DNA from 2 places in the Streptomyces sp. NPDC057445 genome. Region 2 is predicted to be linked to the other one. Evidence: predicted binding sites of a transcription regulator. Region 2 holds the regulator's gene; the other holds the start of a gene.
The links. Region 2 encodes HspR, which represses chaperone genes until heat shock. Its sites were predicted from a motif close to TTGAGNNNNNNNNNCTCAA; they were not measured.
Positions count from the first base shown of each region.

Region 1 (9,544 bases), on a different contig from region 2:
CTCTTCCGCTTCACAAGGTGATGGACAGCGGAAAACAAGGCTACGCCTCCCTGGCCGGGAGGTGCAGGCGGGGCATGGTCATCGTCGCCTAAGTCACACCGGACAGCCGGTTTCGGTGCAGGAAATGGCGGGAAACAAGCGTGGTTCCCCTTCGAGAAGGGTACGAGTGAGCGTGGCCGCGGCCCCGTGGGCCCGCACCTCCGGCCGCACGCACTCCCGTGCCCGCACCGGTTCAGCAGGAACCGAAGCGGCCGACGCCTAGTGAATGCCGGCTTCCGGTTCGAACCCTACGTCAACCGCGCCGCTGAGGAATTCCCGGAAGGGTGACCTGTATGCGGCAACCGCGCGCCGATTCGGCCACGCCGATACGTCCTCCGTGCAGTTCCACGGCCCAGCGGGCGATCGCCAGCCCCAGGCCGGTACCGCCGTCGCTGCCCGGCCCGTGCGGAGACGGGACGCTGCCGCGGTTGAAGCGCTCGAACACCTTGTGCCACTCCGACCGGGGGATGCCGGGACCCTCGTCCTGCACCTCGAGGTCCAGCGACTCCGCGTGCGGGCCCCGACGGGCCCGTACGGTGACCCGGCCGTGCGGCGGGGAGTGCTTCACCGCGTTGTCGATCAGATTGGCCACCACCTGGTGCAGCCGCTCGGCGTCCGCGTGTGCGGTGAGCTCAGGCGGGTGCACATCCAGGTGCAGATGGACGTCCTTGCGGGTGTGGCTGCCCGAGCCGGAGGAGAGGCCGCGCCGCCCGGCGGCCAGATTGGCCTCCTTCAGCACGCCCGACAGATACGGCCACACCTCGAAACGCCGCGCCCTGAGCGTGACCACACCGTTGTCGAGCCGGGACAGATCCAGCAGGGTCTCGACGAGCCGGCCGAGCCGCTCGGTCTGCTTCAGCGCCGTACGCATGGTCTCCGGGTCGGCGGCCGAGACGCCGTCCACGACGTTCTCCAGGACCGCGCGCAGCGCCGCGATGGGGGTGCGCAGCTCGTGGGAGACATTGGCGACCAGCTCCTTGCGGTGCCGGTCCACCGACTCGAGATCGTCGGCCATCACGTTGATGGTGTTCGCGAGGTCGCCGAGCTCGTCCCGGCGGTCGGCGCCGCTCACACGGCGGGTGTAGTCACCGTGGGAGATCGACTTCGCCACGGTGTTCATCTCGTCCAGCGGGGCGGTCAGGCCGTGCGCCACGAACTGCGTGATCAGCAGGGTCGTGATCATCGCGAAGACGGTGATGTAGCGCAGCTCGGCCCCGGTCCTGAAGGCGACCAGCGCCAGCCCGGAAGTGATCAGCACCGACATCACGACCAGCGCGCCGAGCTTGGTCTTGATCGAGATCTCCACCGAGCCCAACTCGGACCGCAGCCGGCTCAGCCGGCTCATGGGGCCGGGGTCTCCAGCGCGTAGCCGACGCCGTGGACGGTACGGATCCGCTCGGCGCCGATCTTGCGGCGCAGCGCCTTGATGTGGCTGTCCACCGTGCGCGTACCGGACGCGTCGGCCCAGTCCCAGACCTCGGCGAGCAGCTGCTCGCGCGAGAGAACCGCGCGCGGCGTGTTCGCGAGGCAGACGAGCAGGTCGAACTCGGTCGGGGTGAGATGCACGTCGTCACTCTTGACGCGGACCCGGCGCTGGGCGTGGTCGATCTCCAGTTCGCCGAGACGCATGATGCCGCTGCGGGGCGTCACGGCGGCCAGCGCCGCACGCTCCACCCGGCGCAGCAGGACATGCACCCGGGCCGCCAGCTCACGCATCGAGAACGGCTTGGTCATGTAGTCGTCGGCCCCGACACCGAGGCCGACCAGCATGTCGGTCTCGTCGTCGCGGGCTGTGAGCATCAGCACAGGCACCGGACGCTGCGCCTGGACCCGTCGGCAGACCTCCAGGCCGTCGAAGCCGGGGAGCATCACGTCGAGGACCATCAGATCCGGCTGCCACGCCTCCGCCGCGTCGACGGCGGCAGGTCCGTCCGTGGCCGTCTGCACCAGGAAGCCCTCGGCGCGCAGTCGCGCGCCGATGGCCTCGACGATGGTGCTGTCGTCCTCGACCACCAGCACCCGGCGCTGGGCACTGGCCGTCGAATACGACGCGGCGCCGTTGTTGCTGGTGTGTGTTTGCTCCATCGCCCCGCCCCTGTCGCGCACTGCGAGCTGCGTGTAGATCCGTGTGTCAGGTCAGGTCAGCGTAAAGGCATCGCTCGGCTCCCGGCTACGCAGGGCGAACAGCGAGATGGACCACGTCAGGTACGCCTCGGGCAACTTGGATCTCTTCCGTACTTACCCCGGTGAATCCGGCATTCCGCATTGACTTCTCGAAATCGGCGGAGGGCTGGGCGGACCACACGGCGAGCACTCCGCCCGGCCTCAACCGCCTTGCGCAGGCGGCCAGTCCGGCCGGTGAGTAGAGGCTTTCGTTGCCCTCGGTGACGGTCCAGTCGGGGCCGTTGTCGATGTCCAGGCAGAGCGCGTCATATGTGTCGGAAGTGTTATGGAGGTACTCGACGAGATCCGCGTGAACGACCACGGTCCGCGGGTCGGCGAGGGCCGCGCCGGAGATCGCGGCGAGCGGACCGGAGCGGTGCCAGTCGATGATCGCCTGCTCACGCTCGACGACGGTGATCCGGGCCCAGGCGGGACTTGCGGCGGCATGGGCCAGCGAGAATCCGACGCCGAGGCCGCCGATGAGTACGGCCGCTGCCGGGCGGCCCCCGAGGGCGCCGAGCGCGGCGTCGATCAGCAGCCGCTCCGAGCGGCCGTCGGACGTGTCCATGAGGAAACAGCCGTTGGCGATGATCTCGTGCACCGGCCCGTCCCCGTCCCCGGCGCCCTGGCGTCGCCGCAGTGCGACCTCGCCGTAGGGACCCTCGCGCCGGTCGAGCGTGATGGGCGTCTGCGGGACTGGGAACGTCATGGTCCATACCTCCGGCGGCCGGCGACGACGACTCGGATCGGAGCCGTCCTGTCCGCCGGAAACCCGCCGGAACAGAGCGCCTACCCGCCCGACCGCTGTTCACACCACGGATCGTGGGCCCGGCCCCCCTCGCGTCGGCCGGGACCACGATCCGTGGTCGGGTTCCCCGGCCGGGCCACCCGGCCCCGGGGCGGGCGCCGCGCCACGCATACAGGCACGCGCCCGCGACGAACAGCCCCGCGGCAGCCGCCCAGGCCCCGGGCTGCGCGCCCGGCTGCACCGCCCAGATCCGGGCGGCACCGCCGTGGAACCAGGGCGCGGCCGTCAGGGCGGCGGCGAGGCACGCGAACGCGGGGAGCCGGCTGAGCCGCGCACCGATCACGACGGCAGCGGCGGCCGTGATGCCGATGGCGCCGAACGCGCCACGCGCCATGACCGGGGCGCCGGACCCGGCCCCGAGCACCGCGAACGCCAGTGTGGGCCGAGCGCAGGAAGCTGTTCTCCATCCGGGCCGAAATGTGGTGGGGCCCAGCCAATAGGTCACAGCCTCGTCGACCCGATGCGCGCTGGTCGTTGCTGCGTGCGCACTCCTTGGAGTACCCGGTCAGTGCCGCGGCGGCCTCCCAGGCGTACTCACGCAGCCATCGCTCCCGGAGGGGCGACCGGTTCACGGGAGGGATGGTTGCCCGGTGTGGCGCACGTCATGGACGCGGGCGTGATGATCGAGTTGGCTGGGCAGGGTCCCGGGGCTGTGGATGCGACGCCGACACGAAGGAGCCATACGTGGTGCAGCGGCTTGAGCCACGTGAACTGCTGGGCGGCATCCCGCGCCAGCGGCCGACGCAGCACGGCCGGACGGCACCCGCGCGCGAAGACCGCGGCGCTCCCGCACCGGCGCCCGTGCCGGCACCCGCACCCGCACCGGCAGAGTCACCCGCACCGGAGAGCCGCAGCGTTTCCGCGAAGGTCCGCGCCCGGGGGGTCGGCCGTCTCCTCCCCACTCCGGTCGGCACCCCCTTCACCTTCTGGTACGCCGTCGTCCTCCTCGCCACGTCCCTCTACACCGATTACGGTGACCCGGCCACCGTCTCCGCCCTGCTGCGCGGCTCCAGTACCGATGTCGCGCATCTCGCCACCACCCCGCTGCTCGTGCTGGTCGCCAGCGCCCTGTGGGTGGCGGGCGGGCTCGCGTCCGCGTACGCCGTCGGATTCGTCTTCGTGCTCACCGCACTGGAGCGGCGTATCGGAGGGTGGCGCGCAGCCGCGGTGTTCCTGGGCGGTCACGTGGCGGCCACCCTTGCGACGGAGCTCCCGGTCGGGCTGTCCGTCATGGCCGGGCACCTTCCGGGAACCTCGCTGCAGCGCCTCGACTACGGGATCAGCTTCGGCCTGCTGACGTGTGTCGGAGCGCTGGCCGGACTGCTCGGCCCGATGGCGCGGTCGGTGGTGCTCGGCTGGGTCTCCGTGGTGCTCCTCGGGGACCTCCTCACCTACGAGGACCCGCTCAGCAACTGGGGTCATCCGCTCGCGCTGCTGGCCGGTATCGCGGCCTGGCCCGTCGTGCGCCGGTGGGCGCGTGACAGGGCGGTGGCACGCCGCGCTCACTCCGGCTTCGCGTCGTAGAACACGCTGACCAGCGGCGCGACCGAGCGCCACCCCAGGGACTCGTACAGCGCCCGCCCGTCGGTCGTCCCGCCCAGCACGCCTACGGTGGCGCCCTGCTCGACCGCCGCGTTCTGGAGCGTGCGCATGACGACGCTGCCAAGACCCTTGCGACGGTGTTCGGGGGCCGTCTCGACCTGGTCGACGACGGCCTCTCCCGTCACGCTGCCCAGGGCGATCTGGCCGCGCGCCGCGAAACTTCCGTCCTCCGTGGTGATCAGCGCCCGGGTGACCCCGCCGCGTGTCCATGCCTTCAGCCGGTGCCCGGACGGTACGACGGCCTCGGTCCGACGGAGCCCGGCCGTCATCAGGAAGCCCGGCTCGTCGGTCGTCCAGTCGGGGCCCAGCCAGGCCAGGACCTTCTCCGGCTCCTCGAAGACCTTGAGCCAGTGCCCCGGAATCCGCGACGCCCCGGCGGCCTCGCGGACGGAGGACTCCGCACGGGCGGTGAGGACACCGCGGCTGGTGTGCCGGGGAAGCCCGACGTCGACCGTGAAGCCCCAGGACACGGCCACCGGCTCCGCGGCACCCCGTGAGACGACCCAGCCGTCTACCCAGGCCCCGATCAAGCGCGTAAGAGATGAATCGGTCATGGAGCTATTACATCGGCTGGTCGCCGGTCGTGGTGTGTGTGATCGCTCACAGCGGAACGCCGCGGGGGAACATTCACCGTCCCCCCTGCATTGAGTCCGTACAACTCAACTTGAATGCCGAAGGGGAGATCATGGCTTCGACGTCCACACCGCTCACTCTGCCTGTGCTGCCGCTCGACGACGAGGTCGTGCTGCCCGGCATGGTGGTGCCGCTCGACCTGTCCGACGCCGATGTACGGGCCGCGGTGGAGGCTGCCCAGGCAGCCGCCGGATCGGAGCCCGGCAAGCCCAGGGTCCTGCTCGTGCCACGCGTCGACGGAACCTACGCCGCGACCGGAGTGCTCGGCACCGTCGAGCAGGTCGGCCGGCTGTCCGACGGCGACCCCGGCGCCCTGATCCGCGGGCACAGCCGTGTGCGCATCGGCGCGGGCACGACCGGCCCCGGAGCGGCCCTCTGGGTGGAGGGCATCCGTGTCGAGGAGATCGTGCCCGACCCGCTGCCCGGATCCGTGGCCGAGCTCGTCAAGGAGTACAAGGCACTCGCCACCAGCTGGCTGAGGAAGCGCGGCGCATGGCAGATCGTCGACCGCGTCCAGCAGATCGACGACATCTCGGCACTCGCCGACAACTCCGGATACTCGCCGTTCCTCACCACCGCCCAGAAGGTGGAGCTGCTGGACACCGCCGACCCGGTCGCCCGGCTCAAGCTGGCCACAGAACAGCTCCGCGAGCACCTCGCCGAGCAGGACGTCGCGGAGTCCATCGCCAAGGACGTCCAGGAGGGCGTCGACAAGCAGCAGCGTGAATTCCTGCTGCGCCGCCAGCTCGAAGCGGTACGCAAGGAGCTGCGCGAGATCAACGGCGAGTCCGAGGGTGAGGAGTCCGACGATTACCGCACCCGGGTCGAGGCCGCAGACCTCCCCGAGAAGGTCCGCGAGGCGGCGCTCAAGGAGGTCGACAAGCTCGAGCGTTCCAGCGACCAGAGCCCCGAGGGGTCCTGGATCCGTACCTGGCTCGACACGGTCCTCGAACTGCCGTGGAACGAGCACACGGAGGACGCGTACGACATCCAGGGCGCCAAGACGGTCCTGGACGCCGAGCACGCGGGCCTGGACGACGTGAAGGAGCGCATCACCGAATACCTCGCGGTGCGCAAGCGGCGCGCGGACCGGGGCCTCGGCGTGGTCGGCGGACGGCGCGGGGGCGCGGTTCTCGCGCTCGTGGGTCCGCCCGGCGTCGGCAAGACCTCGCTCGGCGAATCCGTCGCGCACGCGATGGGACGCAAGTTCGTCCGGGTCGCGCTCGGCGGTGTCCGGGACGAGGCGGAGATCCGGGGCCACCGGCGTACGTACGTCGGCGCGCTGCCCGGCCGTATCGTCCGCGCCATCAAGGAGGCCGGGTCGATGAACCCGGTGGTCCTGCTCGACGAGATCGACAAGGTCGGCTCCGACTTCCGGGGCGACCCGGCGGCGGCGCTCCTCGAGGTCCTGGACCCGGCGCAGAACCACACCTTCCGCGACCACTACCTGGAGGTCGAACTCGACCTGAGCGACGTCGTCTTCCTGGCCACCGCGAATGTGCTGGAGTCCATCCCGGAGGCGCTGCTCGACCGGATGGAGCTGGTCAGGCTCGACGGGTACACCGAGGACGAGAAGGTCGTCATCGCCCGCGACCACCTGCTCCCGCGCCAGCTGGAGCGGGCGGGTCTGGCCGAGGGCGAGGTCACGATCGACGAGTCCGCGCTGCGCAAGCTCGCGGGCGAGTACACCCGCGAGGCGGGCGTACGGAACCTGGAGCGTGCGGTCGCACGGCTGCTGCGGAAGGTCGCGGCCCAGCACGAGCTCGGCGAGCGGGAACTGCCGTTCACCGTCGCCGACGGCGATCTGAGGGGCCTGATCGGCCGGCCGCACCATGTTCCGGAGTCCGCCCAGGACCCGGCCGAGCGCCGCACGGCCGTGCCGGGCGTGGCCACGGGGCTCGCGGTCACCGGCGCGGGCGGCGACGTCCTGTACGTGGAGGCGTCGCTGGCCGACCCCGAGACCGGAGCCGCGGGGCTGACCCTGACCGGCCAGCTCGGCGACGTGATGAAGGAGTCCGCGCAGATCGCGCTGAGCTTCCTCCGCTCGCACGGCGCGGAACTGGAGCTGCCGGTCGCCGATCTCAAGGACCGGGGCGTGCACATCCACTTCCCGGCGGGCGCGGTCCCCAAGGACGGGCCGAGCGCGGGCATCACGATGACGACGGCGCTGGCATCGCTGCTCTCCGGCCGGCAGGTCCGTACGGATGTCGCGATGACCGGTGAGGTGTCGCTGACCGGACGGGTGCTCCCGATCGGCGGTCTGAAGCAGAAGCTGCTGGCCGCGCACCGGGCGGGGACCACGACGGTCGTGATCCCCAAGCGGAACGAGGCCGACCTGGACGACGTCCCGGCCGAGGTTCTGGAGAAGCTGGAGGTCCACCCCGTGACGGACGTCCGCCAGGTGCTGGAGATCGCCCTGGCCCCGGCGGAAGTCCCGGTGACCGCCGCGGCGTAACGCCCGCGCGGTTGCCGCCACTCCCTGGAGGAGGCCCCGAAGCCCACCGGCCCGGCCCCGGCATTGCGCCGGGGCCGGGCCGTCGGCATGTCCGGTGTGTGCCCCGCAGCGCGCCCCCTCGCCGGCCGGTTCCTGTGCGGTGGGGTCCGGGTGCCCTTGCGGATTGCCCGCTCGTACGGGTGGCGGGCCGCATCCGGCTGCGGGGCGGCTTCCGCGCCGCCGGGGCCGAAGCCCGGCAGGGCAGCCCGCTGGCGCCGGGTCGGGTCGGGGCGGATGCCGCCGGTAAGGCCCGCCCGCACGGCGGCCCCGTACGTCCGCGCGGGTCCTTCCGGTCCCGCCTGCACCGGGGCGCCGCGCGCGGGTGCGCCACCGCACGCGTTCCGTACCCCGTCCGACTGGCCGCTTCGGCGGGGCAGGTTTGGCCGGTCAGCCGGTCCGGCGGCCGTGGCTTGCCGCCGATGGGGGGCTGAGGGTGTGCCGTCGATCTGGACTTCGGCGTCCGGGCGGCTCTTGAAGCGGTCCCCGCTCGTGTCGGGTCGGGGCGGAGCCGCCGGTAAAGCCCAGCCGCACGGCGGCCCCGTACGCCCGCGCGGGTCCTTCCGGTCCCGCCTGTTCCGGGGCGCCGCGCGCGGGTGCGCCACCGCACGCGTTGCGGGCCGGTGGTCCGGCCGACCGCCCGCGCCGCAGCGGGGCGCGGCGGCCCTGGTTCGCCAAGACTGCGGGGAGCCGCGTCGGCGCCGTCGGTCCGGACGACGGCGTCCGTGCGGTCGCCCAGCGGGTCAGCCGGATGCGGGGAGACACGTGTGCGCCGGTAAGGGGATCGTCCGCGTGCGCGCGATGCGCGGGTCTTGCTCCTGCCGGCGCCCGCTCGCGCTCAGACGTCGAGCCAGCCCCGGAGCGTTGCCTGCGCCCCGGCCTGGAAGCGGGTCTCGGCGCCCAGGGACTCCAGCAGTCGGCTGATGCGCCGGCGGGCCGTGTGCACATGCACCCCGAGCCGGCGGGCGATCGCCTCGTCCTTGAGACCGGCTGCCAGCAGCGTCAGCAGTTCCTTCTGCGGCGCGGCGAGCGGCGCGCCGCAGCCGCTCAGCGGGGTGGCCCTGTCCCACACGGTCTCGAAGAGCGGCACCAGTGCGTTGCCGAGCAGGGCGTCACCGATCACCAGTGCCGACGCCGTCGGATCGGCCGCGTCGCTCGGCGGCAGGAGGGTGATCCGCCGGTCGACGGCGATCAGCTTGGTCGGTACGTCCGGGGCGACCCGGGCCCGCAGGCCCCTCTCCATCAGGGCCGTCACCATGTGCATCTCCTCAGGGGTCGCGAGCCCCTCGGGGTCGAACACGGTACGGACCTCGACCCCGCGTTTCAGCAGTCCCTCGATGTCCAGGCCGGGCGGCGGTGAAGTCCCGTCCCCCAGTTGCCCTCTGACATACGGCGGCCGGTCCAGGATGACGACCTCGCGTTCCGCCGACGCGAGCAGGAGATCGGCCCGCTCGCCGATCTCCCGCCGCCCCGTGACCACCTCGATACCGCTCTCGGGAACCGTCGTGGAGCCCGACATCAGTCGGCCGGCAAGCTGATCGGCGGACATACGTAATCGCTCGAGTTCGGCTGATTTCATATGCAGTTCGGCCTGGCGGCGGTGAATGAGCGTACGGATCGCGGCGGCCGGCGCGGCAGGCCGGGGAAGCGCCCCGCAGTCGCGGGACGGCAGTGCGAGACCCTGCTCGACCAGCCGGTCGAGAGCCGCCTCCAACTGGTCCCGTGGCAGCTCCAGCAGGCGCGCCAACTCCTCGGCGCCCGCCGCGCGTTCCTTGAGCAGGGCCTCGTACGCCAACTCCTCGGCCGCC
Region 1 is NZ_JBHVDH010000018.1:112,151-121,694, forward strand. It holds gene ACFU5O_RS28795 (ATP-binding protein) at 293-1,384, opposite strand; gene ACFU5O_RS28800 (response regulator transcription factor) at 1,381-2,124, opposite strand; gene ACFU5O_RS28805 (spermidine synthase) at 2,210-2,911, opposite strand; gene ACFU5O_RS28810 (rhomboid-like protein) at 3,695-4,534, shown strand; gene ACFU5O_RS28815 (GNAT family N-acetyltransferase) at 4,513-5,166, opposite strand; gene lon (endopeptidase La) at 5,298-7,700, shown strand; gene ACFU5O_RS28825 (helix-turn-helix domain-containing protein) at 8,575-9,544, opposite strand, start outside.
Region 1: lon (endopeptidase La) is a predicted target of HspR. The motif match lies at 5,257-5,275, and genes of this name have one in related genera.

Region 2 (9,544 bases):
GCGTCGTCTGCCGGGGCACGCACCATAGTTGAGCCTGCTCGACTCAGGTCTGTTGACGCGATGGTGCGAGTGATGCATCCTTGAGCGTGTCTCGCTCAGGTTTGTCTCCGGAAGGCCTGAGCGGGTGTCCCGGTCCATGCGTCCTTTCCGGCTGGGGCCCGGGGGCACGCGGCGAAGCCGCTCCTGACAGAGCCCTCGGAAGATTGCAGTACTCAAGTCCACTGGAGGAATCGAAATGGCACGTGCGGTCGGCATCGACCTGGGCACGACTAACTCCGTCGTCAGCGTTCTGGAGGGCGGCGAGCCCACCGTCATCACCAACGCCGAGGGCGCCAGGACCACGCCGTCCGTCGTCGCCTTCGCCAAGAACGGTGAGGTGCTCGTCGGAGAGGTCGCGAAGCGTCAGGCGGTCACCAACGTGGACCGGACCATCCGGTCCGTGAAGCGTCACATGGGCACCGATTGGAAGATCGAGCTCGACGGGAAGACCTTCAACCCGCAGCAGATGAGCGCCTTCATCCTGCAGAAGCTGAAGCGCGACGCGGAGTCGTACCTCGGCGAGAAGGTCACGGACGCGGTCATCACCGTCCCGGCGTACTTCAACGACTCCGAGCGCCAGGCCACCAAGGAGGCCGGCGAGATCGCGGGTCTCAACGTCCTGCGCATCGTCAACGAGCCGACCGCGGCCGCCCTGGCGTACGGCCTCGACAAGGACGACCAGACCATCCTGGTCTTCGACCTCGGTGGCGGTACCTTCGACGTCTCGCTCCTGGAGATCGGCGACGGTGTCGTCGAGGTGAAGGCCACCAACGGTGACAACCACCTCGGTGGTGACGACTGGGACCAGCGCGTCGTCGACTACCTGGTGAAGCAGTTCGCGAGCGGCCACGGCGTCGACCTGTCCAAGGACAAGATGGCTCTCCAGCGTCTCCGCGAGGCCGCGGAGAAGGCGAAGATCGAGCTGTCGTCCTCGACCGAGACGACGATCAACCTGCCCTACATCACGGCGTCCGCCGAGGGCCCGCTGCACCTGGACGAGAAGCTCACGCGCGCCCAGTTCCAGCAGCTCACCGCAGACCTGCTGGAGCGCTGCAAGACTCCGTTCCACAACGTCATCAAGGACGCGGGCATCCAGCTCTCCGAGATCGACCACGTCGTTCTCGTGGGTGGCTCGACCCGTATGCCGGCCGTCGCCGAGCTCGTCAAGGAGCTGACCGGCGGCAAGGAGGCCAACAAGGGTGTGAACCCGGACGAGGTCGTCGCCATCGGCGCCACGCTCCAGGCCGGTGTCCTCAAGGGTGAGGTCAAGGACGTCCTGCTCCTCGACGTGACCCCGCTGTCCCTCGGTATCGAGACCAAGGGCGGCATCATGACCAAGCTCATCGAGCGCAACACCACGATCCCGACGAAGCGCTCCGAGATCTTCACGACGGCCGAGGACAACCAGCCGTCCGTGCAGATCCAGGTCTACCAGGGCGAGCGCGAGATCGCGGCGTACAACAAGAAGCTCGGCATGTTCGAGCTGACCGGCCTTCCGCCGGCCCCGCGCGGCGTCCCGCAGATCGAGGTCTCCTTCGACATCGACGCCAACGGCATCATGCACGTGACCGCGAAGGACCTGGGCACGGGCAAGGAGCAGAAGATGACCGTCACCGGCGGTTCTTCGCTCGCCAAGGACGAGGTCGACCGGATGCGCCAGGAGGCCGAGCAGTACGCGGAGGAGGACCACCGCCGCCGCGAGGCCGCCGAGACCCGCAACCAGGCCGAGCAGCTCGTCTACCAGACGGAGAAGTTCCTCAAGGACAACGAGGACAAGGTCCCCGGTGAGGTCAAGACCGAGGTGGAGACCGCGGTCGAGGAGCTCAAGGAGAAGCTGAAGAGCGAGTCCGCAGAGGGCGACAACACTGCGGAGATCCGCACCGCGACCGAGAAGGTCGCGGCCGTCTCCCAGAAGCTCGGCCAGGCGATGTACGCCGACGCGCAGGCCGCACAGGCCGCGGGTGGTGCGGGCGACGCCGGGGCCGGCCAGCCCTCCGACAACGCTGACGATGTCGTCGACGCCGAGATCGTCGACGACGAGAAGGACCAGAAGGGCGGCGCTGCCTGATGACGGAGGAGACCCCGGGCTTCGACGAGCAGCCCGACGTCCCCTCCGGCGCCACTCCCGAAGAAGCGGCGCAGGCCGCCTCCCCCTCCGCGGAGGAGGGGGCGGCCACGGCCGGGGACGCAGCACAGAACGCGGCTCAGGCCGCGCAGTCGGCGCAGACCGCGGGACTGACGGCGCAGCTGGACCAGGTCCGTACGGCGCTCAACGAGCGCACGATGGACCTCCAGCGGCTCCAGGCCGAGTACCAGAACTACCGACGCCGCGTGGAGCGGGACCGGATCACGGTCAAGGAGATCGCCGTCGCGCAGCTCCTGACCGAGCTCCTGCCCGTCCTCGACGACATCGGCCGCGCCCGTGAGCACGGTGAACTGGTGGGCGGCTTCAAGTCGGTGGCGGAATCGCTGGAGACCGTCGCCGCCAAGATGGGCTTGCAGCAGTTCGGCAAGGAGGGCGAGCCCTTCGACCCGACGATCCACGAAGCCCTGATGCACTCGTACGCGCCGGACGTCACGGAGACGACCTGCGTCGCGATCCTGCAGCCGGGCTACCGGATCGGCGAACGGACCATCCGCCCCGCGCGGGTCGCGGTGGCCGAGCCCCAGCCGGGCGCGGCCCCCGCGGCGCCGAAGGAGGAGCGGCCGGCCGACGAGGAGAACGGTGGCCCGGACGAGGGCTGACGTGACCGGTTGCACATTGGTCCGGAAGGAGGGACGTCGATGAGCACGAAGGACTTCGTGGAGAAGGACTACTACAAGGTTCTCGGCGTCCCCAAGGACGCCACAGAGGCGGAGATCAAGAAGGCGTACCGGAAGCTCGCCCGCGAGTTCCACCCGGACGCCAACAAGGGCGACACCAAGGCCGAGGAGCGCTTCAAGGAGATCTCCGAGGCCAACGACGTGCTCGGTGACGCCAAGCGGCGCAAGGAGTACGACGAGGCGCGCGCCCTCTTCGGCAACGGCGGCTTCCGAGCCGGTCCCGGCGGCCCCGGCGGCACGTTCAACTTCGACCTGGGTGACCTCTTCGGGGGTACCACCCAGGCCGGAGGCGCCGGTGCCGGCGGCTTCGGCGGCGGTCTCGGAGACGTCTTCGGGGGACTGTTCAACCGCGGGGCCGGGACGGGCACGCGTACGCAGCCCCGCCGCGGCCAGGACATCGAGTCCGAGGTGACGCTCAGCTTCACCGAGGCGGTGGACGGGGCCACGGTCCCGCTGCGGATGTCCAGCCAGCAGCCCTGCAAGGCCTGTTCGGGCACCGGCGACAAGAACGGCACACCGCGCGTGTGCCCGACCTGTGTCGGCACCGGCCAGGTCTCGCGCGGCGGCAGCGGCTCGTTCTCGCTGACCGACCCGTGCGTGGACTGCAAGGGCCGCGGGCTCATCGCCCAGGATCCCTGCGAGGTCTGCAACGGCAGCGGCCGTGCCAGGTCCTCGCGCACCATGCAGGTCCGCATCCCGGCGGGAGTCTCCGACGGGCAGCGGATCCGGCTGCGCGGCAAGGGCGCGCCGGGCGAGCGCGGCGGCCCGGCCGGTGACCTGTACGTCGTCGTCCATGTCGACGCGCACCCGGTCTTCGGCCGCAAGGGCGACAACCTCACCGTCACGGTGCCGGTCTCCTTCACGGAGGCGGCGCTCGGCGGCGAGGTGAAGGTGCCGACGCTCGGCGGCCCCCCGGTCACGCTGAAACTGCCCTCCGGCACGCCCAACGGCCGTACGATGCGGGCCCGCGGCAAGGGCGCCGTCCGCAAGGACGGCACCCGAGGCGACCTTCTGGTCACCGTGGAGGTCGCGGTGCCGACCGAACTCGCCGACGAGGCGCGGGAGGCACTGGAGGCTTACCGGAAGGCGACTGCGAGCGAGGATCCGCGGGCAGAACTGTTCCAGGCTGCGAAGGGAGCGTGACCCATGGAGAGGGACGGCCGACGGCGTAATCCGTATCAGCTGACGGACGAGACCCCGGTGTACGTCATCTCGGTGGCGGCACAGCTCTCCGGCCTGCACCCACAGACCCTGCGGCAGTACGACCGCCTCGGCCTGGTCTCCCCGGACCGCACGGCGGGGCGCGGCCGGCGCTACTCGGCGCGCGACATCGACCTGCTGCGCCAGGTGCAGACGTTGTCGCAGGACGAGGGAATCAACCTCGCCGGCATCAAGCGCATCATCGAGCTGGAGAACCAGGTCGCGGCGCTCCAGGCCCACGTGGCCGAGCTCTCGTCGGCGGTCGAGGGCGCGGCGGCGGCGATGCAGCAGCGCGAGGCGCAGGTGCACGCGTCGTACCGGCGCGATCTGGTGCCTTATCAGGATGTGCAGCAGGCGAGCGCGCTGGTGGTGTGGCGGCCGAAGCCGAAGCCGAAGGCGGGCGGCTGACACCACGCCAGGAGAACGCGAAGGGGCCGGGAGAGCGAGCAGCTCTCCCGGCCCCTTCGACGTCGTGGCGGTCGTGCAGCCGGACGTCAGCCGTCGTCCCCCGCGTCCGTCGCCGCGGCAGGCGCCGATTCGGTGCCGTCCGCGTGGACCGCGGTCACCCGGTAGTGGTGCGCGACACCCCAAGGGGTGTTCGTGTCCGCGTAGAAGCGGTCCGTGGCGCTCAGCGGTTCGTCGGTCAGCCGGTCGTACGACCCGTTGTCCCCGTCCCAGCGGTAGACATGGAAGCCGGTCGCGCCTTCGCAGTCCTCGGCATGGCAGCTCCATGTGAGATCGGTCTGCCAGCTGTTGATCGTTTGCGCGGTCAGCTGCAGTGGCGCACCCGGTGGGGTCGGCTCCGTGGGAGTCCACAGGTCGACTTCCGTCACGGTGACGTAGGAGAAGGCCTCACCGTTGTCGAAGCGGGAGTTTCCGGACTCGTCGACGGCGACTACCGCGTAGCGCACGGTCTCGCCGTTCGCGGTGGCTTCGTCGAAGTGGAACAGGTCGTACCTGCCGACCTCCTCGACCAGGTGGTAGTCCCAGGTGCCCGCCGCGTACTTACCCCTGTAGACCCGGTACTTCTGGGTGCCGTCGCCCTCGTTCGGCCGCCACTCGACCGCGACGCCTTCCGCCTGCGGGGTGGCCTTCAGCCCCGTCACCGGAGCCGGTGCGAGGTCGTCGGGCGGGGCGACGGCGGAGGCGGTGCCGGACCTCACCGACTCGTTGCCGCTGTAGTCCACTGCGGTGACCGCGTAGTCGTACGTCTTGCCGTGGCGTACGTACGGGTCGGTGAATGTGGTGGTCCGCGCGTCGTCCTCGACGACCCGGCCGTTCCTGTAGACCTTGTAGCGGCGCAGGTCCTCGCTGTCCGAGGCGTTCCACTTCAGCACGATGCCGGTGCCGGGCACGGGCGTGGCCCTGAGACCGAGAGGCGGGAGCGGCGGATGGTTGCCGCGGGTGACCTCCCGTGCAGTTGAACGCGAGGAGACATTGCCTGCCGCGTCCACGGCCGCGACACGGTAGTTGTGGCTCAGCTGTTCCCGGGCGGTGGTGTCGGTCCAGGAGGTCGAGGTGACCGTGGCGACCTTGCGGTGGACCAGGGCCGAGTCGTCGTCCATGATCCGGCTCGCCCGGTAGACGTAGTAGCGCGCGGCACCCGTTGCCGGTTTCCATGCCAGCGCGATCCCGGGCGGGCCGTCGCTGACGGTGAGACCGGTGGGTGCGGCGGGCGGTGTCCGGTCGGTGCTGGTGACCGACCGGGCGGCCGAGCCGGGGGACTCGTTGCCCGCCTTGTCGACGGCGCGTACGACGTACTGGTACGCGGCACCGGTGGCGGGCGGGCTGTCGGTGTACGACGTCGTGGTGGGTGTGCCGATGCGGGTCCAGGTGCCGCTGCTGCCGACGCGGCGCAGGACGCGATAGCCGGCGAGGTCCATTTCCTTGCTGCGGGTCCAGGACAGTGCGGTCCGCTCGTTCGCGTACGAGGCGCGCAGACCGCCGGGCGCGAGGGGGGCCACCTTGTCCACGGCCGCCGTGGTGCGGGGCGTGTAGGCGAATGCGACGTTGGCGTTGCCGGTCCAGGCGGCGAAGTCGACGCGGAGGGTGTGGCGGCCCTGGGGGACCGAGACGTCGACGGTCCTCTTCTGCGTGGTGCTGACGTTGCGCCAGGCGTCGATCCTACGGACGCCGTCGACGTAGACGCGGATGCCGTCCTGCATGGTGGCGGTGAGGACGAAGGGCCCGCCGGAGCCGAAGTCCCGGGTCGTGGTCCAGCGGACGGAGAAGTTGTCCTTGGGGAGCGTGGCTCCGGCAGGGGCCCCGGTGCCGTAGTTCTCGCTGACGGCCGCGTCGCACGTGGTCAGCCTGGGCGTGCCCGTCAGGGTCGTGTTGGCGTGGTACGCCGCCTTCCACACGCCGTCCGCGCAGGAGACGGTGGCGGCTCGGGCGGTGGCCGGCAGGGCCAGTCCGGCTGCGGCTGCGCCCACGGCGGCGGCCGCGGCGCAGACAGCGCGAAAACGATGGTGCATGGGTATCGGTGGGTCGCTCTCGGTCGTGGGGAGCGTGGGGGGCGGCACCGGGCCGTGGGGGCTGCCGGTCGTGATGATCGCACGCCTGTGCGCGCCTGTCAGCCCTGTTCCGCGGCGCCGACCGCGCCCTGGTGCCGTGCTCCGTTCGCCGGGAGCCGTCCCGGGTGTGCCCGGGCGGTGGAGGCCCTCATTGCTCCCGGTCCAGGATCCCGGACCGGGCGATCAGATAGCCGAGTTGCGCCCGCGAACCGCTGCCGAGCGAGGAGGCCAGTTTCGCGATGTGGGCGCGGCAGGTGCGGACGTTCATTCCGAGGCGGCGCGCGATGGCCTCGTCGACATGACCCTCCACGAGGAGCCTGGCTATGGCCCGTTGGACCCCGCTGATGCCGTTGACGTTGGGTTCGTACGTCACCGGGTCGTCGAGCGGTATCGCCTGCATCCAGAACTGGTCGAAGACGCCGACGAGATACTCGACGAGGCCCGGGTGGTGCAGCTCCAGCGCGACCTGGCGGTCCCGGCTGGCCGGGACGAAGGCGACCTTGCGGTCCACGATGATCAGCCGGTCGATGATCTCCTCCAGCGTGCGCACCTCGACCGCGGGGCCTATGCGTTCGAGGTAGGCGAGGGTGATCGGCTGGTGGCGCGCGGTGTGCTGGTAGAGCGTGCGCATCCGCACGCCCCGGCTGAGGAGTGGTCTCACCCGGCGCAGTGCCTCGCCGAAGGTCGCCGCGCTTCGTCCGCTGCCGGGCTGGACGGTCAGCAACTCGGTGCTGCATTCGGCCACGACGCGGTCGAGGCTGGCGTTGATCCGCGCGAGCCCTTCGAGGACGGTGATCGCGTGGGTGGTCGAGGGGTCCTGGGCGCTGATGGTCATGAATGGCTCGAACGCGTCGGACAGTTGGACCGTGAGGCGTCTACGCTCCTGGATTTCGCTCTCGATCGGCAGCAGCAGCTGGGCCAGGGCGGCGGAGGGGGGAACCGGGCGGAGCCACTGCACGTCGTCGGGGTCGGGACGCAGCAGGTCCAGGTCGATCAGGCAGGGCGCACACGTCACCTCCGTCCGCGATATCCGCCCGCTCCGAAGGGCGTTCGCGTAGAGCCGGGAGCCGGCCTCGCACAGTTCGGCATGTGTGTGAGGGTGCCCCCGATTGTCCAGTTCCGACCCCATGTGTACACCCCCAGGCTTTTGCAATACAGGAACATGATGCATTGGGTCAGTGGTGGAAACGTGGAGAGTGAGCCATCGTCATGGCTGCGGGGGAGCCGTAGGAATCACCTTCAAGTGAGGTTGCTCGGTCATGGCCAAGAAGCTCATACGCACCGTAGTCGGTGTCGCGCTCTTCGCTGCTGCGGCGGTGGGAGTGTCGGCGTCGGCCGAGGGCCCCGGGTGGGGACTGGGTTCGCAGGTGACCTCAGCGGCGCCTGACCCGGGCTGGGAGGTCGCTCCGGCCGTGGTTGCGGACCCCGGTTGGGAAGTTGCTCCGGCGGCTGTCCCCGATCCGGGCTGGGAGGTCGCGCCGGCGGCGGACCCCGGTTGGGAAGTGGCTCCGGCCGCTGATCCCGGTTGGGAGTCCGTGAGGGCATGACGGTTCCCGAGGATCCCCGCTTCCGGCGGGAGATGGCGACCGCGTACCGCTCCGGGTGGCATTTCATCGACCTCGTCACGGCGGTGCCGCATCGTGGCGATTCGTTGATGGTCACCCTCTTCGGCGAACCGGTCGTGATCAACCGTGGCGACGACGAGGAGATCCGCGCGTACCGGTGCCTGAGGAGGCCCCGTGGTGCTCCGCAACCCGTTCGCTGTGCCATCAGGTACGGCATGATTTTCGTCAATCTCGACCAGCGCGACCATCAGCTGGTCGAACCGCAAACCACCACCGCCACCCCCCGCAGTGCCTGAGCGGTTCCCCCGTCGTTCAAGATCGCTCAGGTGCTTCCCCCACACAGCGGCGCCATCGTGGACCTGAAACACGATGGCGCCGCTGTGCTGTGCGCGTACGCCCCGGCCACGTGACACACCCCGGGCGCGCGTGCGGCGGGCCCTGCTAGGCCCGCCCCATCGCCCGCGTCAGGGCGATCTCGATGACCACCCGGTCCGGGTTCGGGGCCGGTGTGCGTCCGTACCGCTCCGCGTAGCGCGCCACCGCTTCCGCTACCGCCTCGGGCTCCGTACGGACCCTGGCGAGCCCCTCCAGCGTCGCCCAGCGCCCCCTGTCCACCTGGCAGACCGCGACCGGGACCGGTCCGGGGCCCCCGGCGAGGACGTTGGCGACCTTGCGGCTGTGCCTGTTGGTGATGATGCGGGCGATGCCCTTGTCGCCGCCCTCCGGGTCGTAGGTGACGCCCACGGCGACGACGTGCGGTGTGCCGTCCGGCCGCGGGGTCGTCAGTGTGCAGATGTGGTTCTCGCGCCAGAAGCCGAGATACGGCGCGCCGGGGTTCCGTGGGTCGATGGCCATGTCCCGGAACCTACCCGCGGGTCCCGATGTTCCCTTGCCTTGAGCGGAATTGACTCAACTTTGTGTAGGTTGGAAGGGTCATGGGCGGACCGACGCCGCAAAGACCGGAGCCGAGGAGGAGAAACCGCACGTGGACGCCGAGCTGACCAACAGGAGCCGGGACGCGCTCAACGCCGCTTCCAGCCGAGCCGTGTCCGAGGGGCACCCCGATCTGACCCCCGCTCATCTCCTGCTCGCACTGCTCGCGGGCCAGGACAACGAGAACATCACCGACCTGCTGGCCGCCACCGAGGCGGACCAGGCCGCGGTACGGTCCGGGGCGGAGCGGGTGCTCGCCGACCTGCCCAGCGTGACCGGGTCCACCGTGGCGCCGCCGCAGGCCAGTCGCGAGATGCTTGCCGTGATCGCCGACGCGTCGGCGCGCGCGAAGGAGCTCGGCGACGAGTACATCTCCACGGAGCACCTGCTCATCGGCGTCGCGGCCAAGGGCGGGCGGGCCGGCGAGGTGCTGTCCGGGCAGCGGGCCACGGCGAAGAGGCTGCTGGAAGC
Region 2 is NZ_JBHVDH010000006.1:41,423-50,966, reverse strand. It holds gene dnaK (molecular chaperone DnaK) at 236-2,107, shown strand; gene grpE (nucleotide exchange factor GrpE) at 2,107-2,784, shown strand; gene dnaJ (molecular chaperone DnaJ) at 2,824-4,005, shown strand; gene ACFU5O_RS15900 (heat shock protein transcriptional repressor HspR) at 4,009-4,470, shown strand; gene ACFU5O_RS15895 (PA14 domain-containing protein) at 4,557-6,536, opposite strand; gene ACFU5O_RS15890 (helix-turn-helix transcriptional regulator) at 6,724-7,704, opposite strand; gene ACFU5O_RS15885 ((2Fe-2S)-binding protein) at 8,119-8,436, shown strand; gene ACFU5O_RS15880 (pyridoxamine 5'-phosphate oxidase family protein) at 8,582-8,995, opposite strand; gene clpB (ATP-dependent chaperone ClpB) at 9,126-9,544, shown strand, end outside.